Regions from separate parts of the Blautia sp. AF26-2 genome, predicted to be linked through region 3. Evidence: predicted binding sites of a transcription regulator. Region 3 holds the regulator's gene; each other region holds the start of a gene.
The links. The regulator HrcA, encoded in region 3, represses chaperone genes, less so after heat shock. The targets are predictions, from matches to a motif close to TGTTAGCACTCNNNNNNNNNGAGTGCTAACA.

Region 1 (7,959 bases), on a different contig from region 3:
TTCCGGATTGCGAATTTTCTCCAGGGAGCTCTTTAAAAACGTAAAGCCGACTTCAATAACCAGAAACGAAACGATCAGCGCTGCAATATACTCGATCCGTCCATGCCCGAACGGATGCTCTTTGTCGGCCGGTTTGTTTGCCATCTTGACACCAACAAAGCTGATGACCGAAGATGCCGCATCGGAAAGGTTATTGAACGCATCCGCCATGATCGCCAGAGAATGCATCCCAACACCGATCAGCAGCTTGGCGGCAAACAGCAATACATTGCAGCAGATTCCTACCATACTGGATAAAATACCATATCTCGTCCGCACATCCGCATTGTCAGTGTTCTCATACTCTTTTACAAAACATCTTACCAGAAAATCTGTCATGGGTTCCCCTTCTTTCCACAATACATTCAGAAACATTAGCTTAGATAAAAAGGGCCTCACGCATCGCCGCGAAGCCCTTATGTTTTTTCTGTCTTTTTCTATAGTAGGCAGTGTTGAAAAAAAAGTCAAGCCTAACATATTTTCGGAGATTCTATCGACAGAGAGAAAAAGCAACGCAGACTGCTTCTTTTCAGCAATTCTGCGCCGCTTTTTCTCTGTTTTTTCAGATTTTATCTCTTTTCAGGCAGATTTGACAATCGAATGAGAGTTTTTCTTTTTCCTGCCTGAAATAGCGTTACCGCCCACCGGTACCCAGCGAGCCGTAACGGAATAGCTACTATTTTACTTTATAAATTTTCGCCATATCCTGCACATACAGCGGATAGAACCGATAGCCCGCAAAATCGCTCCGAAGTGCAACCTCACATGCCATATCCTCGATATACAGGTTTGCCGCATCGTCACAGAGCAGTGTTTCCATTTTTTTGTAAATCTCAACCTGCTCCTCTTCATCCGTGCTGGTCTTAACCTGCTGATACAGTTTATCATACTCTTCGTTGCTGTAGTTGATAAAGTTCTTGGATGATGTTGAGGTAAACCGTTCCAGCAACGCGCGTCCGGTCAGATATGCCGCATCAACGCCGACAACCGTGGACTGGAACTTCCGGTCTGCATATACATCCGACAGCCAGCTGTCCCACTCGACCTGCTGAATTTTGGCAGTAACACCGATCGCTTTAAGCTGCTCTACCAGAACCTGGGCTGTATCGATATGCTGCTGATAATTGTTCGGCACTGTAATCGTAAGCTCAAATCCATCTGGGTATCCGGCTTCTTTTAACAGTTCTTTTGCCTTCTCAATATCCTGATTATATCGCTCTGACAGTTCCGGCACATAATATTTTCCAAATGCCGGGAACATGCTGCTTCCGATGATCGTTCCTTTTCCGTCCGCAATCATATCCAGCACTTCCTGGCGGTTTGCCGCATAGCACAGCGCCTGGCGCACCTTCACATTGTTGAGCGGTTCCACGGCATTGTTCAGATACAGCGCCTGTACCAGGTTCATACCGCCGTCATAAATCGTAAAATCGGAATCTTCGGCAAGCTGCGCTGTCTGTGTGGAACTGAGACGTGCATACATGTCCAGTGTACCGGATTTCAGGTTTGTTACGACTGCATTGCTGTCCTTGACAATTCGAAATGTTACCTTGTCCAGATACGCCTGATTTTCCGTATCCCAGTAATCGCTGAATTTTTCAAGGACAATGTTTTCCTGCGGGGACCGTGATACATAGTGGAACGGGCCTGTTCCGACCGGATCTGCTTCCAGATCTTCCACATGCTCAGGTACAATCGCTACCGTCAGATAGGCAAGAAACTCGGTGTCTGCCTCTTTTAAATAGATGTCGATCGTGCTCTCGTCCGGAATTTCAACCTTGTCCACATTGGAAAATGCCTCTACCAGAGGCGTTCCGTCTCCGTTGATACCCGCACAGCGTTCGATTGAATATTTTACATCCTCTGCAGTGACGGTCGTTCCATCGTGGAATTTGACACCATTCCGGAGCTTGAAGGTATAAACCTTTCCATCCTCCGAGATCGAATGACTCTCTGCCACCGCATCGTTCAGATTTCCTTCTTCATCGGGCTTTACAAGGCCCTCATAAATATTGAATAGGATTTCTTTCGTTCCTGCCGCAACAGATTTGTGTGGGTCAAGACTATCCTCAATGTCCTGAGGAATTCCTACCGTGATGGAACCTCCCATAACAGGTTCCCCTGTCGGGGTTGATTCCGTTGATACCTGAGAACTTGTGGTATCGGAAGAATCTGCTTTCCCATCCTTGCCATCCTGGCATCCGCCAAGTACAACAGTAAGAGCTGCAACTAAAAGCAGCGCAAGTACGCTTCTTCTTTTCTTCATGATTTCTCCTTTTGATACGAGTTCTCTCATTTTGTAATTGTCACGCCTATTGTATCCGACCTGTTCCCAAATAGCAAGTACATTATTGTATACAATTTATTTTCCGAATCCGAAAATCACGTATATCCGCCCGCGTATTCCGGATTCTTTCCCTCGGGATGTACCAGAAAAGATAAAAATTTTGCCGCCCGGGAATTTTAACATTCCCGGGCGGCAAACGCTTTTGCTTTTTTTCTTTTATCCTTCAATGGAGATTGTCTTTTTCTGCTCCACAGCCGGTTTTGCTTCCTTCTTCGGTACGAAGAGTTTCAGCAGACCGTGTTTAAATTCAGCCTTGATATCCTCTTCGGTAATATCTTCACCTACATAGAAGCTTCTGCTGCATGCACCTGCGTAACGCTCTTTACGGATGTAGCGGCCGTTCTCTTTTTCTTTCTCGTCTTTGTCAAGACCTTTCTCTGCACTGATGGTCAGATAACCATTTTCCAGTGTGGCCTGAACTTCATCTTTCGTGAAGCCCGGAAGGTCAACCACTACCTCGTAGCCATTATCCAGCTCGCGAATATCTGTTTTCATCACATGGCTGGCTTTGCGGCCATACAGTTTCTTTTCTGTATTCTTCATCTCTTTGTCATAATCATAGAACGGAAAATCGTTGAAAAAGTCATCAAATAAATTTTCTCCAAAAATACTAGGCATTAACATAAGTCATCGCTCCTTCTTATTCTTCTCATGGAACCTGATCCATGCTTTTTCTCCGGTTTTTCTTTTCACCGGATCTTTTTGTTTACCTGTTTCTTTGGAACGGAAAGGCTTCCGGATACCGGAGGTTTTCTTCTTTTCCTCTCTTTGTATCCCTCTTCCTTTGTTCTAGCTGTAATATAACACTTATTATTAGCACTGTCAAGAGGCGAGTGCTAATAATTTTGTGAAGATTGTGTGAACGCTACGAGTCATGCACATTTACGCGAAAAGCCCTCGTTCAAGCTTGCTTGATAAAGAGGGCTTTTTCATGGAAATGTATAGGGCGACAGCCCGACAGCGAGGGAATTTATTCCCGAGCTGTGCACAGACACCTATATGAGTGAAACTTAGCGAAACTTAAATTACGCCCAAGATGGAATATACTTATTTGTTTGTACTTGATTTTTTAATCTGATCATCTATATCTTCTCCATCACCAAATACCGTAACCTTTATTGATCTTCCCCTTTCCGTTTGATATTTCCGGATATACTCTGTTAATTGTTTTACGTAAATTTCTTCATCTTCCACAATTGCAATCTGTATCATCCTATACCCACCTAAATCTCCTTATTCTGTTAAATAGAAAGTAGAAATTCTGTTAAGTTTTCAATAGCATCTGGTTTTTCTGATAGTTCTTTCCCCATCAGTCCCTCTCCCATAATACCAGGATCCGCACTAAGAGATACAGCGACTCGACTTGAATTCCATACAGCTTCATACATCATTTCCTGATTCTCTTTTGTTACTTTATTGAGAACGTAATAAAATGGTTTTTGAATACTTTCCGATAATTCCCCGATTTTTTTGGAAAGCTGTAGGGATTCATAGGATGGATCTATGATTATCAATATCAAATCTACACCGTTATCAATTCCACGTCCAAAGTGTTCAATACCAGCCTCCATATCCATTAGCGCAAATTGGTCTTCTGTAAGCCTGAGATTTTGGATAAATTGAGTCATAACAGTTCCCATAGCACAAGAACACCCTTCATTTGCCTGATGAATTTTTCCACTGGTCATCAGTTTTACACCGTCCTTCAGACTATAATAATCTTCCGGTATATCATCTATAGTCCAGGTTTCCTCAAAAAACTGATGAGTAAATTTTGATAACATCATATCATTTAAAACATTTTGCTTACCACCGAAATAGTCTGTAAAATCTCTGGGAAGCTTCATACCCAGCTGTCGGTGTAGACCATAATTAGATTCATCGGAATCAATTACCAAAATTTCTTTTCCTCGTCTGGCTAAAGCCTTAGCCAAAAGACTGGTTACTGTACTTTTTCCACATCCACCTTTTCCGCAAACTGCTATTTTCATCTCTATCTTTACTCCTTTTCTTTTTTCTAAATAATAAGCATTACATATGACCATACTTCAAACTGTCTTACTCCACTTCCTCCAGTTCTGTTCCTTCTGGAAGAATATATCCGCAGTTATCACATACTCCGTCCTCTGCAAGTATCCCGTCTTTCACAAAGGCTTCAATGCCTCCCGGTTCATGACAGCGTGGACAATCTAATTCCTGTATCCTTTTCTGATTTCTTACATCCTGGCAATTGGAAAATTCAATTTTACCCATAGTGATTCCTCCATTTTCATTCCATATCAATTTGTCTTCGTAAAAAAGTTCCTACTATACGGGAAAAATTGCTGATATTACGAATATAGGCAAAGTCTTTTCCATAGATTCTCTTTTCCACGGAGAGCTCTTCTTCATTCCCTGCAAAAATACCAATTACGAAAATTCCCTGATTTCTGGCCCGACGTACCTCATATGCAGTATCTTTCACAGCTTTTTCTCCGTCATAGATCTTGGGCTGGCGGGTTCCTGGTCGTTGTATGCTCATATCACAGGGTTTTCCATCACTTAATACGATTAAAATCTTATTTTTTTCCGGTCGCTCCATGAGAGAGGAACCGACTGTTTTCAGTGCAAGCCCATCTCTGTTATTGGCATATGCACGAAATTGAAAGATTCTTTCATTTGTTTCCCTTGGATCTTCATAATCCCGAAATCTCTGAAGTACTGTATATCCCCAGAAAGCACAGTATCCTGTCACCCGATGAGGAATTCCTGCCTGGCTTAATGCTTCACTGATAATATATCCCTGCGCCGCTACCTGAGCCTGTCTGTCAGCCTGGGAACCACTGGAATCAATCAGGACGTCTATTACAAACTCAGAATCGTCAGATCTCTTTTTTCTATTAAATAACTTGTCATCGTCTGTTCTTCCAATTTTCCATAACCTTTCAGGAACAAGCTGCCCCGCATCAGATCTGCTGACAAAATCATCCTTTCGGATTATAAGTGCCCGTTTCAGTGACTCTGCCAACACAGAAATATTTCTTTTGATGATCCAGTGATTATTTCCATAATAAGCTTTATTTTTTTCAAACTGCAGCTGAGAAAAACGGTATTGATTATTTTTTATCACAGGGTTCTGTAAAATTCCATCTGTAAGATACAGGATACAGTTTTTGTGGATTCCTGTACAAAATTTCCGGTTGACTCTGGCCTGCTCCGATTCACTTAGATACGATTTTCCGTAATTCAGTTCCACATATTCCCGTATCCGTCGCACTGCCTGTGGATTTATATTCTCCGAGCTTTCCGGAACTTCTTCATTTTCCGGAGAGAAATAAAATCTTTTTTTCTTTTTGTTTCTGATATCCAGACTCATCATCTTTTTTTTGAGATTAGAAAGATATTTTTGAATGATGTCTTCCATCTGTTCATCCGTCATGCATTCCTGCCACGCGTCATTGGCTAATGCCATATCCGGTAAATTCAGAATCTTCTCCAGATTTCCATTCCTTTTTTCAAAAGAGGGATCCAGAACATGATTATAAATCTCATCTATCACGTTTATGACATCTTCCGTATTTTCCGCATCCTTCAGAGAAAGAATCTTGTACAATGCAATCTCTGCCTGTGGATCCATTCCCTTATCGTCTGTGTTCTCCAGAACATGCCTTATATACAGAAGCCTAATCCTGTGAATCAGGTCTGTTCCAGCTTTGTCTGATACCTGTTCTTCCTCGGCCTTTTCCAATTCTCTGAACGCCTGTTCTCTGATTTCCTTTGTTCCCAAACGTTCTCGAATGATAAAACGATTCACTGCAGCATCCATGCATAATCCAGCAAGAGGCAAAAGCATATCTTCTCCAGCAGAAAAATGTATTTTTTTCATCAAATACATGCCAAGTTTCTTCTGATCAAAATATCGTGCAAAGGCACCCTGTTTCACTGCCTCATACAGAACCGTTTGTTTTGAATAAACATATTTTTCTGTGTCCGGTTCAAATTCCGTATCATAATCACCACTGACTGTCCAAAAAAGATTTCTGATACGATTGCTGATCTCCAGATGATGTTCTTCCAGTTGTTCCGCCGGCCATCTGACATCCTCCATACAAGTTTACCCCCATATGTCTTTTCCGGTCCAGGAAGATGGGATTCTGGTAGAAACCACATCTTCTACGATCTCTTTTTCAAATACATCAAAACTTTTATTTATGATTCCCATCTGGATTGCATCAATTGGAGAAAGTCCGCTTCTTGTTGCTTTTACAGCAGAAACCAATCCTCTCAGGTCAAGAGATTTTGTTGAGATTTCTCCATGGTAAGCTTTGATCTGCAAATCCAGAAACAGTCCTGCAAAAGCTTTCAGTGCACTTTTTTCCCCATCTGGAAAATGTTGCCTTAATACAAAAAGAACACTATCCTCATCCATTTCAGGCATATCGATTACCATAAACCTTGAAACCAATGCTTCATTTAGCTCTCTGGTACCTGCGTAACCATAATTCATCGTGCCGATAAATCGTGTTGCCGGATGAAGTAAAATCCTGTTATATCCTGGAATATCGATTCTGCGCCGATGATCCAGTGTGGCATGCAGTACAGAAACCGCATCATTTTTTGCCATATTGATTTCGTCCAGGATTCCAAATCCTCCAAATTCCGCGCATTGGTAGATGGGGCCTTTCCGAAGGCGAACCTCATTATTTATAAAGGTATCCGTTCCAATCAGATCGGCACTGTCTGTATTTACATGAAAAGAAATGTCGTATTCCGGTCTTCCGAATATCCATGCCAGTGTCTCACATAGTACATTTTTCCCTGTAGCTTTCGCACCGGAAAGTAACAGGTTATCTCCCTGAAGAAGCGCTGCTATTGACATTTCCAGAATCTTTTTCCCATAAAACAGGATATCCGGTTTTTCTACCCGTTCCTTTACCTGATCCTCTACCTCATAACGCATGTGAAAATCTCTCAGTTCTCCAATTAGTTCCTGCGCTATCTTCTGGTCTTCTAAATATTTTTCTATTTCTGTCCAATGATTTCTCATGAAGATTTTCCTTTCTTTGCAATTGGTTATATCAAATCAGATAATATTTCTGTTTACTCAATCTTCAAACTTTCAATCCTCCAACTCACAATCCTAACTTCTTTACAATTTCTCCCAGTGCACTTCTTACAGGAGAATCTTTCGGAAGCCGTATGATCGGCTTTCCATCACAGTCATACTGATATACCTGGTCATCATGTGGTACAACGCCTAACAGTTCCAATCCCTGATTTCGGATTTCTTCCAGAGTTCCGGCATCCAGTTTTCCATCCGGAACACGATTCACGATTAATCCAGTTTTCTGTGGTTTAAAGTTTAATTCATTCATCAGCTTTGCAATACGTCCGGCTGCCTGAACACCTCTTCTGGAACAGTCACTCACAAGAATCGCAACTTCCATCATTGGCAGAATTCCTCTGCTGATGTGTTCCATACCCGCTTCGTTATCAACCACAATATATGGATAATGGCTTTGCAGTTTCTGAACCTGGGTCTGTACAAGGCCATTTACAAAACAATAGCAGCCCTGTCCCTGGGTTCGTCCCAT
Region 2 (7,959 bases), on a different contig from region 3:
CGAAAAGATCCAGCACTTTTTTCTTATTCTGTCCGTCATAATCCATCATTCCAAGCGATACATACATGTTCGGCAGATGCTCATTCGGTTCCAGCTCACCTTTAGCGAAGGTCAGGTAAATGACGTGTTTTCCATCCGGCGAAACGTGGCCGAACCAGTTGTTGGCATCGAAATCGGTCATCTGGGTGAGACCGCTGCCGTCACGGTTCATCCGCCATACCTGCATCAGACCGCTTCTGGTGCTGTTGAACCAGATGTGCTTTCCGTCCGGTGAATACTCCGGACCGTCGTTGTAGCCTTTGCCGTCCGTCAGGCAGGTTTCCTCGCCGCCGTCTGATGGAATCGTACAGATCTCAATGCGCATAGTCTCCTCCTCCGGCTTTTTGCGGAAGGCACAGTACGCAAGCTCTTTTCCGTCCGGCGACCAGCCGTGCAGATAGCTGAGACCCGGTCCGGTGAGGTCTTTTGGTTCACCGCCTGTCATCGGGAGCACGTAGATGTGGGATTCATACGTTCCATCTGTGAGTTCCGGCGGCATGCAGCTTACCGCCAGCAGCTGGTTGTCCGGTGACGGAATGTGGTCATTGTTGCACTGCACGCAGAAACCGGTATCAACCTGCTCCACATGGTCTTTGTCGATCTCATAGCGGTAGATTTTTCCATCCGCATTATAAAGCAGGGTGTTTCCATCGTTCAGCCAGTTCGGTGCCTCGATGATTCCCGGAAACTCATGCAGCACGGTTTCTTCTCCGGTCTCCACATCCATCGTGCAGAGAATGCTGTCGGTGTTGTCTCTGTCCCCTGTCCATCCGGAGAGCATTTTTCCGGCGCGGCAGGTATCCTCCAGTGTTGCCGCATCCATATCCACAATCTGCAGTGCACCGTTTGCACGGGCGAACTGGAAGCAGGCTTTCAGATCAACCATGCCTTTTCCAAGCGGCGCTTCCTGGCCGGTGATTTTCATATCTTTATAATGAACGGCTTTGACTCGGTCCGCATGCGCCCAGAGGAACTCTTCCGGGTCGACGCCGCCGCAGTACATCCAGCCGACATCTACTTCTGCTCCGACTTTTTCACCGCAGGCTTCCAGGAGATATTCGTACGCTGTTTTTCCATTCACGCGGATACAGATATCTTCTTTTTCGTTGTGAATCAGAAGACCTGCTCCGGCTTTTTCCAGTTCTTCTGCCAGTTCGCGGTATCTTGCAGCGGTTTCGTCCAGAACATCTTTTGTCAGGCGTGCCGGGCTCTTTACGACAAACCAGGAAATGTGGTATTTCTGCGCCAGTTCTGTAAGAATGGCAAGTTCTCTTTCATAGTGGTATTCATCCAGGAAAATGTGGACCGCATGAACCTCAATGTGGTATTTTGCAAGCAACGGCATTGCCTGCTCCAGATCCTCCGGGATCCAGAAACCGTAGTCCCTGGCATCAACACGGAATCCGAGACACGGCTCGATCTGGCGGTAGCCTGCCTCATAGATTTTCTTTAAAAATCCTTCGGGATCCTGTTTCCATTCTTTGGATACCCCATACATCTGTACACCAAAATACATATTGGTTTCCTCCTTCTCCAGATCCGCTGTTTCCCCATTTTCAGCGGATTTTCTTTTCCTCCATTTTACCACATTTCTTCTATTATAGATATGATTTTTCCTGTCAGTTATAAGAAACACGCTTTGCGTAAAAAAGGCGCCCCGTATGTGTTTTTTCCACATACGGAACGCCTTTTTCCGCCATTTTTTTCAGGGCCTGGTTATTCTTACACAAACTGGTTCGTTTTCTCATCGTACTCATAGTCGATGAGCGCCAGTTTTTCCCGCAGATCGGATTCCTCTGTCTGCATGGCCGCGCAGAATTCTGCGAGCGACGGGTAAAAATCTCTTAACTGCGTATTGACATAGCTCAGCAGCATTACGGGATCTTTCGGCATCATTCGTCTACTACCTCCACACCTGGTTTGATCATTGCCTTCAGGCCGCCGTTTTCCACATCCAGAAGGATCGTATCGCCCTCGCTGACCTGACCGCCAAGGATCAGTTTTGCGGTGCTGGTTTCTACCTCTTTCTGTACGAAACGTTTCAATGGACGGGCGCCGTAAACAGGGTCGTAGCCGCCCTCAATGACAAACTGTTTTGCAGCCGGGCTCAGTTCGACGGTAAGCTCCTGGTCTGCCAGACGTTTGTTCAGTCCTTTCAGCAACAGATCTACGATATGACCAATGTTGTCTTTTGTCAATGGTTTGAACATAATTGTTTCATCCAGACGGTTCAGGAACTCCGGACGGAAGTGTGCACGCAGATCCTGCATGACCAGGTTTCTCGCCTCTTCGGAGATGCTGCCGTCATCCTGAATGCCGTCCAGCAGATACTGGGATCCGATATTGGAGGTCATGATCAGGATCGTATTTTTAAAGTCTACGGTACGGCCCTGGGAGTCGGTGATACGGCCGTCATCGAGTACCTGCAGCAGAACGTTGAAGACGTCCGGATGCGCTTTCTCGATCTCATCGAACAGAACAACAGAATATGGTTTTCTGCGCACTGCCTCAGTCAGCTGGCCGCCCTCCTCGTAGCCTACATATCCCGGAGGCGCTCCGATCAGACGGGAGACGGAGTATTTCTCCATGTATTCACTCATATCGATTCGAACCATGTTGTTCTCATCATCAAACAGCTTTTCTGCCAACGTTTTCGCAAGCTCTGTTTTACCGACACCGGTAGGTCCAAGGAACAGGAACGAACCGATCGGTTTTGTCGGATCCTTGATTCCGGCTTTGGAACGGATGATCGCATCCGAAACCTTGGTGACTGCTTCATTCTGGCCGATAACTCTCGTGTGAAGTTCATCTTCCAGGCCGAGGATCTTAGTTCTCTCGCCTTCGGTCAGTTTTGCAACCGGGATTCCGGTCCAGCGGGAGACAATTCTGGCAATCTCTTCATCCGTTACACTCTCGTGTACCAGTGAGAGATCTTCATTTTTAACTTTTTTCTCTTCTGCTTCCAGCATCTGCTGTAATTTCGGGAGTTCACCGTACTGCAGTTCAGCGGCGCGGTTCAGATCGTAATCATTCTTTGCTTTCTGGATCTGGCGGTTCATGTCCTCGATCTGCTCACGCAGTTTGGACAGTTTCTCAACGGAACTCTTTTCATTTTCCCACTGTGCCTTTGCAGAATTGAAGGTATCCTTTAACTCAGCCAGCTCTTTCTGCAGTGTTTCCAGACGCTCGCGGCTCAGATTGTCGGTCTCTTTTTTCAGTGCGGCTTCCTCGATCTGCATCTGCAGAATCTTACGGCGCTGCTCATCCAGCTCGGCCGGCATGGAATCCAGTTCTGTCTTGATCAGAGCGCATGCCTCGTCGACCAGGTCGATTGCTTTATCCGGCAGGAAACGGTCGCTGATGTAACGGTTCGAAAGGGTTGCGGCTGCAACGAGGGCACCGTCGGTGATTTTTACGCCGTGGTAAACTTCGTAGCGCTCTTTTAAGCCACGCAGGATGGAAATCGTATCCTCTACGGTCGGCTCATCAACCTGAACCGGCTGGAAACGGCGCTCCAGGGCGGCATCTTTTTCGATGTACTGGCGGTACTCATCCAGCGTTGTGGCACCGATGCAGTGCAGTTCGCCTCGTGCCAGCATAGGTTTCAGCATGTTTCCGGCATCCATCGCGCCGTCGGTCTTTCCGGCGCCGACGATCAGGTGCAGCTCATCGATAAACAGAATGATTTTTCCGTCGCTCTTTCTGACTTCCTCCAGAACGGCTTTCAGACGCTCCTCGAATTCGCCGCGGTATTTTGCTCCGGCTACCAGGGCTCCCATATCGAGGGAGAAAATGGTTTTATCTTTCAGGCTCTCCGGTACATCGCCGTTGGCGATTCGCTGGGCCAGGCCTTCTACGACTGCGGTTTTACCAACACCAGGCTCACCGATCAGAACCGGATTGTTTTTTGTCTTACGGGACAGGATACGGACAACGTTCCGAATTTCGGTATCACGGCCGATAACCGGGTCCATTTTCTGGTTTCTGGCTTTTTCTACGATATCCTGTCCATATTTTTCCAGGGTGTCGTATGTTGCCTCCGGGTTGTCGGTGGTAACTCTCTGGTTTCCGCGCACGGTGCTTAATGCCTGCAGGAAACGTTCTCTTGTGATGCCGTACTCCTGAAACAGTTTTTTCATGGACGGGCTTGGGTTTTTCAGCATTGCCAGGAAGAGGTGTTCTACGGAAACATACTCGTCTCCCATGGCTTTCGCCTCATCCTCAGCATTTATCAATGCTTTATTCAGATACTGACCGATATACGGCTGACCGCCGGATACTTTGACGCGGTCGTTCAGCGCCGTCTCGACACGGTTCAGAAAATGATCTTTGTTGATTTCCATCTTTTCGATCATTTTCAGAATCAGGCTGTCGTCCTGATGCAGGAGGTTATACAACAGATGCTCCTGCTCTATTTCCTGGTTGCCGAAATCGTATGCGGTCTTTTCCAGGTCCTGTACAGCCTGCAGCGATTTTTGTGTGAATTTACTGATATTCATAATCGGCTTCCTCCTTATCTATTTGGGTGCTAACATTCGCTCCGAACAAAAAGAGCGTTGATGTGAATTTTCTTTTCTTTCTTTGTTCTAGTCGTACTATAACACTAGTTATTAGCACTGTCAAGAGGTGAGTGCTAATTTTTTTTATTTTTCCCGACGCTCCTTTTCTCCCTCCCCCCCCTAAAAGATTTTTATTCATCGCCGTACACAGCAATAAAATGAATCAGTGCCTCTGTTTCGGAACTGGCATACTTTTTGGCAGATGCTTCCAGCGGCTGTGATTGATATGCTTCAAACGAATCGCCCTCGTCGCGTCCAGATATGTAGCGATTATCATTTAGTTTCCACTTCCTCATTTCTTCAAAATAAGCAGTATTCGCCATTTCCGAATTCCAGTCCATTCGCTCCAGCAGATAATACTCCATTCCATGATAACATTCTTCGCAAATTCCCGTAAAAAATTCTTCTGCTGTCTGAGATGTTAAATGCTCTGGAGCATACCATATTTCGTTCTCTTCATTATTATATAATGCAACGCAATTCGATGATCCTGTCTCTTTCACATACAGCGGAATTTCGGGAATTCCAAGTCGTTCTGTTTCAAGCCGTACCATCTTCTGCGCTGCAATTGTTCTTTCTTCCAGTGTTTTTTGCCTCCATTCGCTCTCCTTTAAGCTCAGCAGAAATTCTTTATTTTCCTGAAAAATGTTCTCCTGATTCTGGACGAGATTATAGTCCTTTTTTCGTTCGTAAAGTTCTGCCACTCCGGACGGAGACTCAAGCTTCCAATATATCATCATACAAGTCGGTACCATACTCACGCATACTGAAACAAACAGAAATGCGTTTAAGTCACTTCTTTTTAATCTCCAGAATTTTTTCGGAGAATATTTTCGTTTTTTTCTATGTAAATCTCTTAAAACCGTAACAAGAAATATCCCATCCAGCACTGCAAGAAACAACACAATTTTCAGTGAATATTGGGCAAATAAAAACAGCATCAGTATGCTCGGCGGAAATGTATAGAATAAAACTTCATTTGCAGTTCCATCTGCGCAGTAGCTTCGAATGGGTGAGGCCAGCCACAAAATCAGGCACAGCGCATAGGCAAAAAGCATTGTCCCCGACGAAATATGGACGGAACATTCTGTAATATATACCTCAACCTGTTTCACATACATCACATACAAGATACAGATCGGATATAAAATCGAGCTTTTGCTCAACCAGTATGCCGCTGATTTTCTTTCCCGTCTTCTTTTCTGTTCCTCCATATCAGATCCCCCTGATTTTTCTTTTGTTTTATTTGAAATACTTGTATGTTTATTTTAGCGTAATTTTTCGTTTTTGCCTATCCTTCGTTTTTCAGTTGAATCTTTCTGTAAAAACCAAAATTGCGAAACCCTGTTTTGGCAGGACTCCGCAATCTCTTTTTCCTATTTACTTTATGATACATGACGGGCAGCATATTTCATTTTCTGGTTTCCGGCGCATTTCTTAAAATACTGCCGGATCGCATCTTCGTTCATATCGTTTCCGATAAACACAGCCTGGCCGGCGTTTTTCTGTTCTGTGCCGGTGATGCTGTAGCGGTGATCGGCGACATCAAATTGGAGAAACTGGTCTCCGGCTGCGAACTGTCCTTTTGCACGGATGATATTTCCAAACGCTCCGCGAATGATCTGTTCCAGAAAACACCACAGGGTTTCCGGTGCCTCCATTCGGATATTTTCGAAGGAGAAGGTCTCCGGCATCTTTTCGCCGCTCTGCGTATCCTGTACTTCTTTCTCATATCGGCCGCCCAGCAGCAGGCTCTGGTAATCTTCCCGTGTCATCGTGGATGCATAATCCGTGATGATTTTTGCCTGCGGGTTAATTTCCTGCAGAAATTTCTGGATGCGCTGTTTTTCTTCCGCCTGGCATGCTTCTGTTTTGGAAACAATGATCGTATCCGCGCTTCGGATCTGATCCTGATACAGCTCGGGATATTCCGCCATATAGCGGCGGTAACTGTAAACATCCACAATAGTGACCGGCGAGAGAAGCTGAATTCTCTCGTACTCGATCTGACGCAGATTTTCTATAATCCGGGCGAGACTTCCGACGCCTGTCGGTTCTACGATCAGGTATTCCGGGTCTACCACATTGGCAATGGTCAGCACGGATGCTGCAAAATCCTTTTTCCCGATGCAGCAGATGCACTGCTCTGTCATTTCCCATACATTTTTCTGCGTTCCTTGCCGGTTCTGGCCAAGACGTGCGCCGTCGATTCCTGCGGCTCCATATTCATTTTCCAGTATGGCAAACCGCTGATCGACGTTCCTGGCCAGCCGTTTGATAAATGTTGTTTTTCCCGCGCCCAAAAAGCCGGATACGATCAATATTTTCATACGTTTCCTTTTTCAGTCAAATTTTCAAATCATCAGTCAGCCAATTTAACGACTGGTTTGATTAAATCCTTCGGTTTATCTCTCATGAGGAACAGTGCTTCTTCCAGATGATCCCATCCATCAAACACATGTGTGGACAGCGGGCTGACATCCAGCTTGCCTGCCGAAACAAGAGCTCCCAGTTTTTCCATGCGGAGTCTTCCGCCAGGCATCAGGCCTCCGTTAATCTGTTTGTGACCCATTCCAACGCCCCACTCTACACGCGGAATATCAATGTTGTCACCGGATCCAAGATAGTTTACATTTCCGATCTTTCCGCCCGGTTTCAGGCATTTTACTGCTTCTGCAAAGGTTTCTACACCACCGCCGGCGATGACTACTTTATCAACACCTTTTCCATCTGTCATATCAAGTACCTGCTGGAAAATCGGTCCGTTCTTGTAGCTGACAAAATCCGTTGCGCCGTATTTTTTTGCCGTTTCTACGCAGACCGGTCTCGTTCCGACAGCAATGATTCTCGATGCGCCGCGCATATTCGTTCCGGCTACCGACATCAGACCAACTGGTCCGATTCCGATGACAAGAACTGTATCACCAAACTGTACATCGGCAAGCTCTACGCCGTGGAATCCGGTCGGCACCATATCGGAAAGCATGCACGCGTCGACAACATTGATGTTTTTCGGAAGCAGCGCAAGGTTTCCATCGGCATCATTTACATGAAAGAATTCAGAAAAGACACCATCTTTGAAGTTGGAGAATTTCCAGCCTGCCAGCATTCCGCCGGAGTGCATGGAATAACCAGCCTGTGCTTCCAGAGAATTCCAGTCCGGAGTGATGGCCGGCACAAGAACCCGGTCTCCCGGTTTGAAATCTTTTACGAGCTCTCCGACTTCCACAACCTCTGCACAGCACTCATGGCCCAGAATCATGTTATGACGGTCACCGATGGCCCCTTCCCATAAAGTGTGGACATCTGATGTGCAGATGGCAACTGCCAGTGGACGGCAAATGGCATCCATCGGCCCGCA
Region 3 (7,959 bases):
CATGGTCTGCTGTGTGTACGTAATCTGACCAGTTCCGTTACATTTGGAGCATGTCTCCGGTGAAGTTCCTGGTTTTGCGCCGGTTCCGTGGCACGTTGTACAGGTATCCTTCAGGTTGATCTCGAGCTCTTTCTGGCATCCGAAAACAGCTTCCTCAAACGTAATGTGGACAACAGCGCGGAGGTTTGCTCCCTTCATCGGTCCATTGTTTGCTCTTCTTCTGCTTCCGCCGCCACCGAACAGGTCGCCGAAAATATCACCGAAGATATCACCCATATCTCCGCCGCCAAAGTCGAAACCGCCGAATCCGCCGGCTCCTGCGCCGCCACCGCCGTTTTCAAATGCAGCGTGGCCAAACTGATCGTACTGACGCCGTTTGTCCGGATCACTCAGCACGCCATAGGCTTCTGTCGCCTCTTTAAATTTTGCCTCGGCCTCTTTGTCGCCCGGGTTCATATCCGGATGGTATTTCTTGGCCAGTTTACGGTATGCTTTTTTTAATGTTGCATCGTCCGCTCCGCGGTCTACGCCGAGGACCTCGTAATAATCTCTTTTTTCTGCCATTTATGTTCACCTTTTCATTTCTGTTCCACAAATTTCATCTTTGCAGAAATGTTTTTCCGCACGCTCCAGTATAGCACTTTTCCGAAAGCAATACCAGCATAAATACAGGGGGCGGAATGTATTTTCCGTCCCCTGCAAACATTCGCCTCACAGGGCTTTTTGCGTTTATTTACTTATTGTTTCAACTCACAGTCGGTATTTTCACGGAGTGTGACATGCCGAAAATTAAACCTCTTTGTAGTCAGCGTCTACGACATCGTCGTCATGGCCGCCTGCTGCTCCTGCATTTCCCATATCCGGGCCTGCACCTGCTGTTCCGGCACCAGCGCCTGCTGCTCCGCCCTGCTGCTCATACAGTTTTGCAAACAGTTTCTGAGCGCTTGTCATCAGTTTTTCCTGAGCTGCTTTCAGATCAGCTACCTGTGCATCGGTCATTTCTTCCGGATTGCATTTTGCAATGAGATCTTTCAGTGCGTTCAGGTCAGCTTCTACTGCTGTTTTGTCGTTTGCATCAAGCTTGTCGCCGACTTCCTCGATTGCTTTCTCGGTCTGGAATACCATGGAGTCTGCATCGTTTCTTGCGTCGATTGCTTCTTTTCGTTTCTTATCCTGAGCCTCGAACTCAGCAGCTTCTTTGACTGCTTTGTCGATCTCGCTGTCGGACATGTTAGAGCCTGCGGTGATGGTGATGTGCTGCTCTTTTCCTGTTCCAAGGTCTTTTGCAGATACATTTACGATACCGTTGGCATCGATATCAAAGGTAACCTCGATCTGCGGAACGCCTCTTCTTGCTGGCGGAATTCCATCCAGACGGAACTGGCCGAGGGATTTGTTGTCTTTCGCGAACTGACGCTCACCCTGTACTACGTTGATATCTACTGCTGTCTGGTTATCTGCTGCTGTTGAGAAGATCTGGCTCTTCTTGGTCGGGATTGTGGTGTTACGCTCGATCAGACGAGTTGCAATACCTCCCATGGTCTCGATGGACAGAGACAGCGGAGTTACATCCAGAAGAAGGATATCGCCTGCGCCGGCGTCTCCTGCAAGTTTACCACCCTGTACGGAAGCACCAAGTGCTACGCACTCATCCGGGTTCAGGCTCTTGCTCGGCTCGTGTCCGGTCAGCTGTCTTACTTTATCCTGTACAGCCGGGATACGGGTAGATCCGCCTACCAGAAGGACTTTGGAAAGCTCGGATGCCTGAAGGCCTGCATCAGAAAGTGCTCTCTGTACCGGCTCTGCGGTTTTCTCTACCAGGTCGTGGGTCAGCTCATCGAATTTAGCCTTTGTCAGGTTCATATCGAGATGTTTCGGGCCATCTGCGGTTGCAGTGATGAACGGCAGGTTGATGTTGGTTGTAGTTGCGCTGGAAAGCTCTTTCTTTGCTTTCTCTGCTGCTTCTCTGATTCTCTGCAGAGCCATTTTATCATTGGAAAGATCTACGCCTTCCTGTTTCTTGAACTCAGCAAGGATATAATCTGTTACTTTCTGGTCGAAGTCATCGCCGCCCAGACGGTTGTTTCCTGCTGTGGAAAGAACTTCGATAACGCCGTCACCGATCTCGATGATGGAAACATCGAAAGTACCGCCGCCAAGGTCGTATACCATGATCTTCTGCTCATTTTCGTTGTCCAGTCCGTATGCCAGAGCTGCTGCGGTAGGCTCGTTGATGATACGTTTTACATCAAGACCTGCGATTTTACCGGCATCTTTGGTTGCCTGACGCTGTGCGTCATTGAAGTAAGCCGGAACTGTGATAACTGCTTCTGTTACTTTCTCACCAAGGTAGTTCTCTGCATCACCTTTCAGTTTCTGAAGAATCATAGCGGAGATCTCCTGCGGAGAGTATTTCTTTCCTTCGATGTCTACTTTATAGTCAGTACCCATCTCACGTTTGATAGAACGGATGGTTCTGTCTGCGTTTGTTACAGCCTGACGTTTTGCCGGCTCGCCGACCAGACGGTCACCTGTTTTTGTGAATGCTACGATAGATGGAGTTGTTCTTTCACCCTCTGCGTTTGCGATAACGGTTGGTTTTCCACCTTCCATAACGGCTACACAGCTGTTTGTTGTTCCTAAGTCAATACCAATAATTTTGCCCATTGTTGTTTCCTCCTCAATGAATTATGCTAAAAAATGGTTTAATTTCTATTTATTTATCTTCAAGGCTTAATTAGCCACCTTGACCATACTGTGACGGACTACGGAGCCTTTGTACATGTAGCCCTTCAGGAACTCTTCTACGACGATGTTCTCGCCGGCTTCCTCATCCTCCACATGCATCACTGCGTTGTGCAGGTTCGGATCAAATTCCTTTCCAACGGCCTCGATCACGGTTACACCGAGTTCATCGAGTGCTGTGGTAAACTGTTTGTATACTTTATTCATGCCGTCTGCGAACGGATCTTCCTCCGGGTTTTCCACCGTTGCAAGTCCGCGCTCGAAGCTGTCAACAACCGGAAGAATCTTCTCGATGATGTCTTTTGCTCCAATGGCATACATATTTGCTTTTTCTTTTTCGGTGCGTTTGCGGAAGTTATCGAACTCTGCCATCTGACGGGTCAGGCGGTCAGTCAGCTCTTCGATTTTCTCATCTTTTTTATCTTTTTTCTTTTTGAAGAACTTTCGTTCTTTGCCATCCTCAGCAGTTTCTTCTGCAGCTTCCGCTTCTTTTGCCTCTGCTGCTTTCTTTGCTTCTTCCTGCTCCGCAGCCGGTTCGGTTTCCGGCAGATCGGTCTCTGCTCCGGTTTCTTTTTCCATCTCGCGTGTAGGTTCTTCCATGGTTTCCTCTTTCTTTCTATTTTCTTCGCTCACTGATCATTCCACCTTTCTACTCACCTGTGTCCGGCTTTTTGAAGACGGCGTCCAGTTGAACTTTTAATGTTTTCAGGTTATCTACCACATTTTCGTAATCCATCCGCTTTGGTCCCACGATACCGATTGTTCCGCGCATACCGTTTCCCATATCGTATGTGGTGGTGACCACGCTGCAGTCCCGTAAGGGTTCCATCGAAGATTCATTTCCGATGTATACCTGAATACCGGTATTTTCCTCTCCGTCCTGCTCCTCGGCAGCTCCTTTGATCATATCGACCAGTTTCTGCCGTTCCTCGAATGTGGAGATCAGCTGGCTGGCTTTGCTGCTGTCGGAAAGCTCAGGGTACTTGAAAATGTTGGTTGCGCCGCTGGTGTACACCGGCACATCTTCTTCGCTGACTGCGATGGCTTCCGCTACGGTATCGACCACTTTGCTGATGATGCCGGAGTGGATGCCTGCCTGCTCTTTCATCTTCTTGATCATGCCAAGATTGATTTCTTCAATGGTCAGGCCATTGAGCTGTGTGTTCAGAAGCAGGTTCAGCTTTAATATCTGTTCATCGTTGATGGTCTCGTCTAGGTCGATCATCTGGTTTTTCACCAGGTTGCCTTCTACGACGATGACGGCCAGGAGCTGCTCTTCATTGACTTTTGAGAGCTGGATGAATTTCACTTTATTTCTGTGATATTCCGGTCCTGTAATCAACGTTGCATAGTTGGTAGATGAAGCGAGGACTTTGACAACCTGCTGCAGAACTTTTTCCATTCGGTCTGTTTTTTCAATGACCATGTTTTTGATGTCTGCAACTTCCTGTTCTTTTTCCCGCATCAGCTCATCTACATAGAGGCGGTAGCCTTTATCGGAAGGAATGCGTCCTGCGGAAGTGTGGGGCTGTAAGATGTAACCCATCTCTTCCAGATCGGACATTTCATTCCGGATTGTGGCGGAGCTTAAATTCAAATCCGTGTATTTGGAAATCGTTCTTGAGCCGACCGGCTCGCCCGTTTCCAGATACGTCTGGATGATCGCTTTTAATATTTTTCTTTTTCTTTCATCCAATTCTGTATCCACTAAGATAAGCTCCTTCCTGTTGTATAGTCCTGTTAGCACTCGTTTCAGTGGAGTGCTAACATCTATGCTCTTAAGATAGCACTCTGCCTTTTGTTTGTCAACACCTTTTCCCGGTTTTTCTATGAAGAAATTGTGAAAAAAGTATAAACCGTTTTCTTTCTGAAAAGGAATCTGACTTTTCTTTTTTATTGCATTCTACTGTTTCAAAGGCGCTATAGCCGTATGGTAGGATTCTGCCATTTCGATACGACCATTTAGTAGCATTTTCTCAGAGGTGATGAATCATGAAATATCAGAGACTGGAGGATCTGCGCACGGACCGCGATCTGACGATCCGCCAGGTTGCCGACTATCTCGGCTGCAACCGCGATGTGTATACCCGATATGAAAAAGGCGTCCGGCAGCTGCCGATCTCCATTGCCATCCGTCTGGCGGAGCTGTATCAGGTCAGTCTGGATTATCTGGTCGGCATCAGCGATGAGAAGCGGCCGTATGGATCCTGACTTTCCGGTGTCTCCGCCGCAGCAAAAGCAGGAGGACAGTTTTTCTTTTCCCTGTCCTCCCTGTTTTGCTTTTTCGTTTACAGATTCTGCAGATATTCCATCATCCGCGTTTCGCTGAGTTTCCATCCGTCCGGCTCCCCGCAGAGATACAGCGTAAAATGCCCGCACGGGACTCCGTTTTCCAGGTGGATGCCGGTATACAGTTCTACAATGAGGAGTTCTTCTGCTTTTTCTTCATATATATTAGTGATCTGATAGATCCGCTCTCCCTTTTCGTCCACCGGCCATTCTTTCTTCAGCACATCCCTCAGACGGCTCTCCTGCCCCTGCGCTTCGCATTCTTCCTCCCGGCTGATCATTTTTTCAAACGCTTCCGGCGTCTCCATCCGTTCCACTATATTCTGGACAAAATCTTCTATTTCTATTCTTTCTGCTTTTCCCATTCGTTCCCCCATTTCTGCCGTACATATTTTTCTGTTTTCTGCACAGGCTGTCTTCACCCGCCGTTTCTCTCTCCCGCCCCATTCTCCAATTTGCGACCATATGATCTGATTTAACTTTGTCCATCCAACCGTTTGGTAGTATGGGTTTGAATCTGAAAGGATGGTACAACGTATGAAATACCAGAGAATTGAAGATATGCGGATCGATCAGGATCTCACCATCAAAGAGATTTCTGCCCTGCTCGAATGCAACCGCGACGTCTATTCCCGCTACGAAAAAGGAATCCGCGACATCCCGATCGACTATGTGATCCGGCTTGCACGGTTCTATGACTGCTCGGTCGACTATCTGCTGAGTGTCTCCAGTAAAAAGAGAAAATTCGGCGATTAATTTTTTTATTGTTGTCTTTTTATTTTGGTGTTTTGCGTTTCGATACGACCATTTGGTCGTATTTTATATTATAATGGTATTCTTATTTTGCGTCAATTCTGAACAATAAGGAATCAAAATCGGACGCAAAAAAGCGTGTCGGAAAGTTTTCTGTCGCTTTTCCGGCACGCTTTTTTTCATGCTCTTTTCTTCTTTTTTATTCTTCCATGTCATCCAGGCTCTTCTTCAGTGTGATCATTTTGTCACGCAGCTCGGCGGCCATTTCGAAGTTGAGTTCGGCAGCAGCGGCTTTCATCTGTTTCTGTACCTGGCCGATCAGTTTTTCCAGTTCTTCGCGGCTCATGGACTCCGGGTCTTTTTCCATCTTTTCTTCTGTCTTTGCCACTTCTTTCGAAATGCTGATGAGATCGCGGACGGCTTTTTTGATGGTGGTCGGAGTGATGCCGTGTTCTTTGTTGTAGGCTTCCTGCAGGGCACGGCGGCGCTTCGTCTCGTCGATCGCGAGGCGCATGGAATCGGTCATCACATCGGCGTACATGATAACATGGCCCTCGCTGTTTCGCGCGGCACGGCCGATGGTCTGGATCAGGGAGGTTTCGGAACGCAGGAAACCTTCTTTATCGGCATCCAGGATCGCCACGAGTGTGATTTCCGGGATGTCGAGACCCTCACGCAGAAGGTTGATACCGACGAGCACATCGAAGACATCGAGACGCATATCACGGATGATCTCGGTCCGTTCCAGGGTGTCGATATCGGAGTGCAGGTAGCGCACGCGGATGCCGGCCTCTTTCATATAGTCGGTCAGATCCTCTGCCATACGCTTCGTCAGCGTCGTCACGAGAACTTTGTTGTGTTTTTCAGTTTCTTTCTTTACTTCCGAAATCAGATCGTCGATCTGTCCCTCCACCGGGCGCACCTCGACATCCGGGTCGAGAAGGCCGGTCGGGCGGATGATCTGTTCGGCGCGCAGCAGCTCGTGGTCTGCCTCGTAGTCGCCCGGCGTGGCAGATACGAAGAGGATCTGATCGATCCGGTCCTCGAACTCGCCGAAGTTCAACGGGCGGTTGTCTTTTGCGGACGGCAGACGGAATCCATAGTCCACCAGCGTCGATTTCCGCGACTGGTCGCCGGCATACATGCTGCGGATCTGCGGAACAGTCTTATGCGACTCATCCACGATGATGAGGAAATCATCTCCGAAATAGTCCATCAGTGTGTAGGGCGGCTCGCCTGGCTTTAATCCGGAGAGGTAACGCGAATAGTTTTCGATGCCGGAACAGATGCCGGTTTCTTTGAGCATCTCAATATCGAAATTGGTCCGCTCCTCGATGCGCTGGGCCTCGATCAGTTTTCCCTCGTGCTTGAAGAACTTCACCTGCTCTTCCATATCCTTTTCAATCTCGCCTGTTGCTTTCAGGATCGTGTCCATCGGCACAACGTAGTGGGAGGCCGGAAAGATTGCGATATGGTTCAGTTCACATAAGATTTCACCCGTCAGCGTATCGATCTGCACCAGACGGTCAATCTCATCCCCGAAGAACTCGACGCGCACCGCCTTGTCCGTCTCTTCCGCCGGAAAAATCTCCAATACATCACCGCGCACGCGGAACGTACCGCGGTGGAAATCCATATCATTCCGGTCATACTGAATATCAATCAACTGCCGGATCACATCGTCCCGGTCCTTTTCCATTCCCGGGCGGAGCGAAATAATCATCTCCATGTAGTCCTTCGGGCTTCCGATTCCATAGATACACGAAACACTGGAAACCACAATGACATCGTTCCGCTCACTCAGTGCAGAAGTCGCGGAAAGCCGCAGCTTATCAATCTCATCGTTCCGCGCAGAGTCCTTCGCAATATACGTATCCGAAGACGGCACGTAAGCCTCCGGCTGGTAGTAGTCGTAGTAGGAGACAAAATATTCTACTGCATTCTCAGGGAAGAATTCCTTAAACTCACCGTACAGCTGTGCTGCAAGTGTTTTATTGTGCGCTATGATCAAGGTTGGCTTATTTAACTGTGCAATAACATTTGCCATGGTAAAGGTCTTGCCGGAACCTGTAACGCCCAGCAAAGTCTCGCATTGATTGCCTTCTTGAAAGCCTTTGACCAGTTTTTCGATTGCCTGGGGCTGGTCGCCTGTAGGCTGGTATTCGGAGTGTA

Region 1: the regulator HrcA is predicted to act here: its motif matches at 3,198-3,228, upstream of DWY63_RS08340 (Hsp20/alpha crystallin family protein).
Region 2: the regulator HrcA is predicted to act here: its motif matches at 4,648-4,678, upstream of clpB (ATP-dependent chaperone ClpB).

The regions. Positions count from the first base shown of each region.
Region 1 is NZ_QTWD01000005.1:165,805-173,763, reverse strand. It holds gene DWY63_RS08355 (cation diffusion facilitator family transporter) at 1-378, opposite strand, end outside; gene DWY63_RS08345 (ABC transporter substrate-binding protein) at 716-2,305, opposite strand; gene DWY63_RS08340 (Hsp20/alpha crystallin family protein) at 2,543-3,010, opposite strand; gene DWY63_RS08335 (hypothetical protein) at 3,434-3,598, opposite strand; gene DWY63_RS08330 (ATP-binding protein) at 3,628-4,377, opposite strand; gene DWY63_RS08325 (hypothetical protein) at 4,445-4,639, opposite strand; gene DWY63_RS18410 (cobaltochelatase CobT-related protein) at 4,656-5,495, opposite strand; gene DWY63_RS08315 (AAA family ATPase) at 6,480-7,412, opposite strand; gene DWY63_RS08310 (ATP-binding protein) at 7,498-7,959, opposite strand, start outside.
Region 2 is NZ_QTWD01000003.1:3,305-11,263, forward strand. It holds gene DWY63_RS05200 (TIM barrel protein) at 1-1,555, opposite strand, end outside; gene DWY63_RS05205 (DUF4250 domain-containing protein) at 1,762-1,935, opposite strand; gene clpB (ATP-dependent chaperone ClpB) at 1,932-4,538, opposite strand; gene DWY63_RS05220 (hypothetical protein) at 4,730-5,812, opposite strand; gene DWY63_RS05225 (CobW family GTP-binding protein) at 5,984-6,928, opposite strand; gene DWY63_RS05230 (NAD(P)-dependent alcohol dehydrogenase) at 6,961-7,959, opposite strand, start outside.
Region 3 is NZ_QTWD01000002.1:199,277-207,235, reverse strand. It holds gene dnaJ (molecular chaperone DnaJ) at 1-564, opposite strand, end outside; gene dnaK (molecular chaperone DnaK) at 790-2,667, opposite strand; gene grpE (nucleotide exchange factor GrpE) at 2,734-3,345, opposite strand; gene hrcA (heat-inducible transcriptional repressor HrcA) at 3,395-4,453, opposite strand; gene DWY63_RS03805 (helix-turn-helix domain-containing protein) at 4,738-4,956, shown strand; gene DWY63_RS03800 (hypothetical protein) at 5,034-5,399, opposite strand; gene DWY63_RS03795 (helix-turn-helix domain-containing protein) at 5,572-5,790, shown strand; gene uvrB (excinuclease ABC subunit UvrB) at 5,987-7,959, opposite strand, start outside.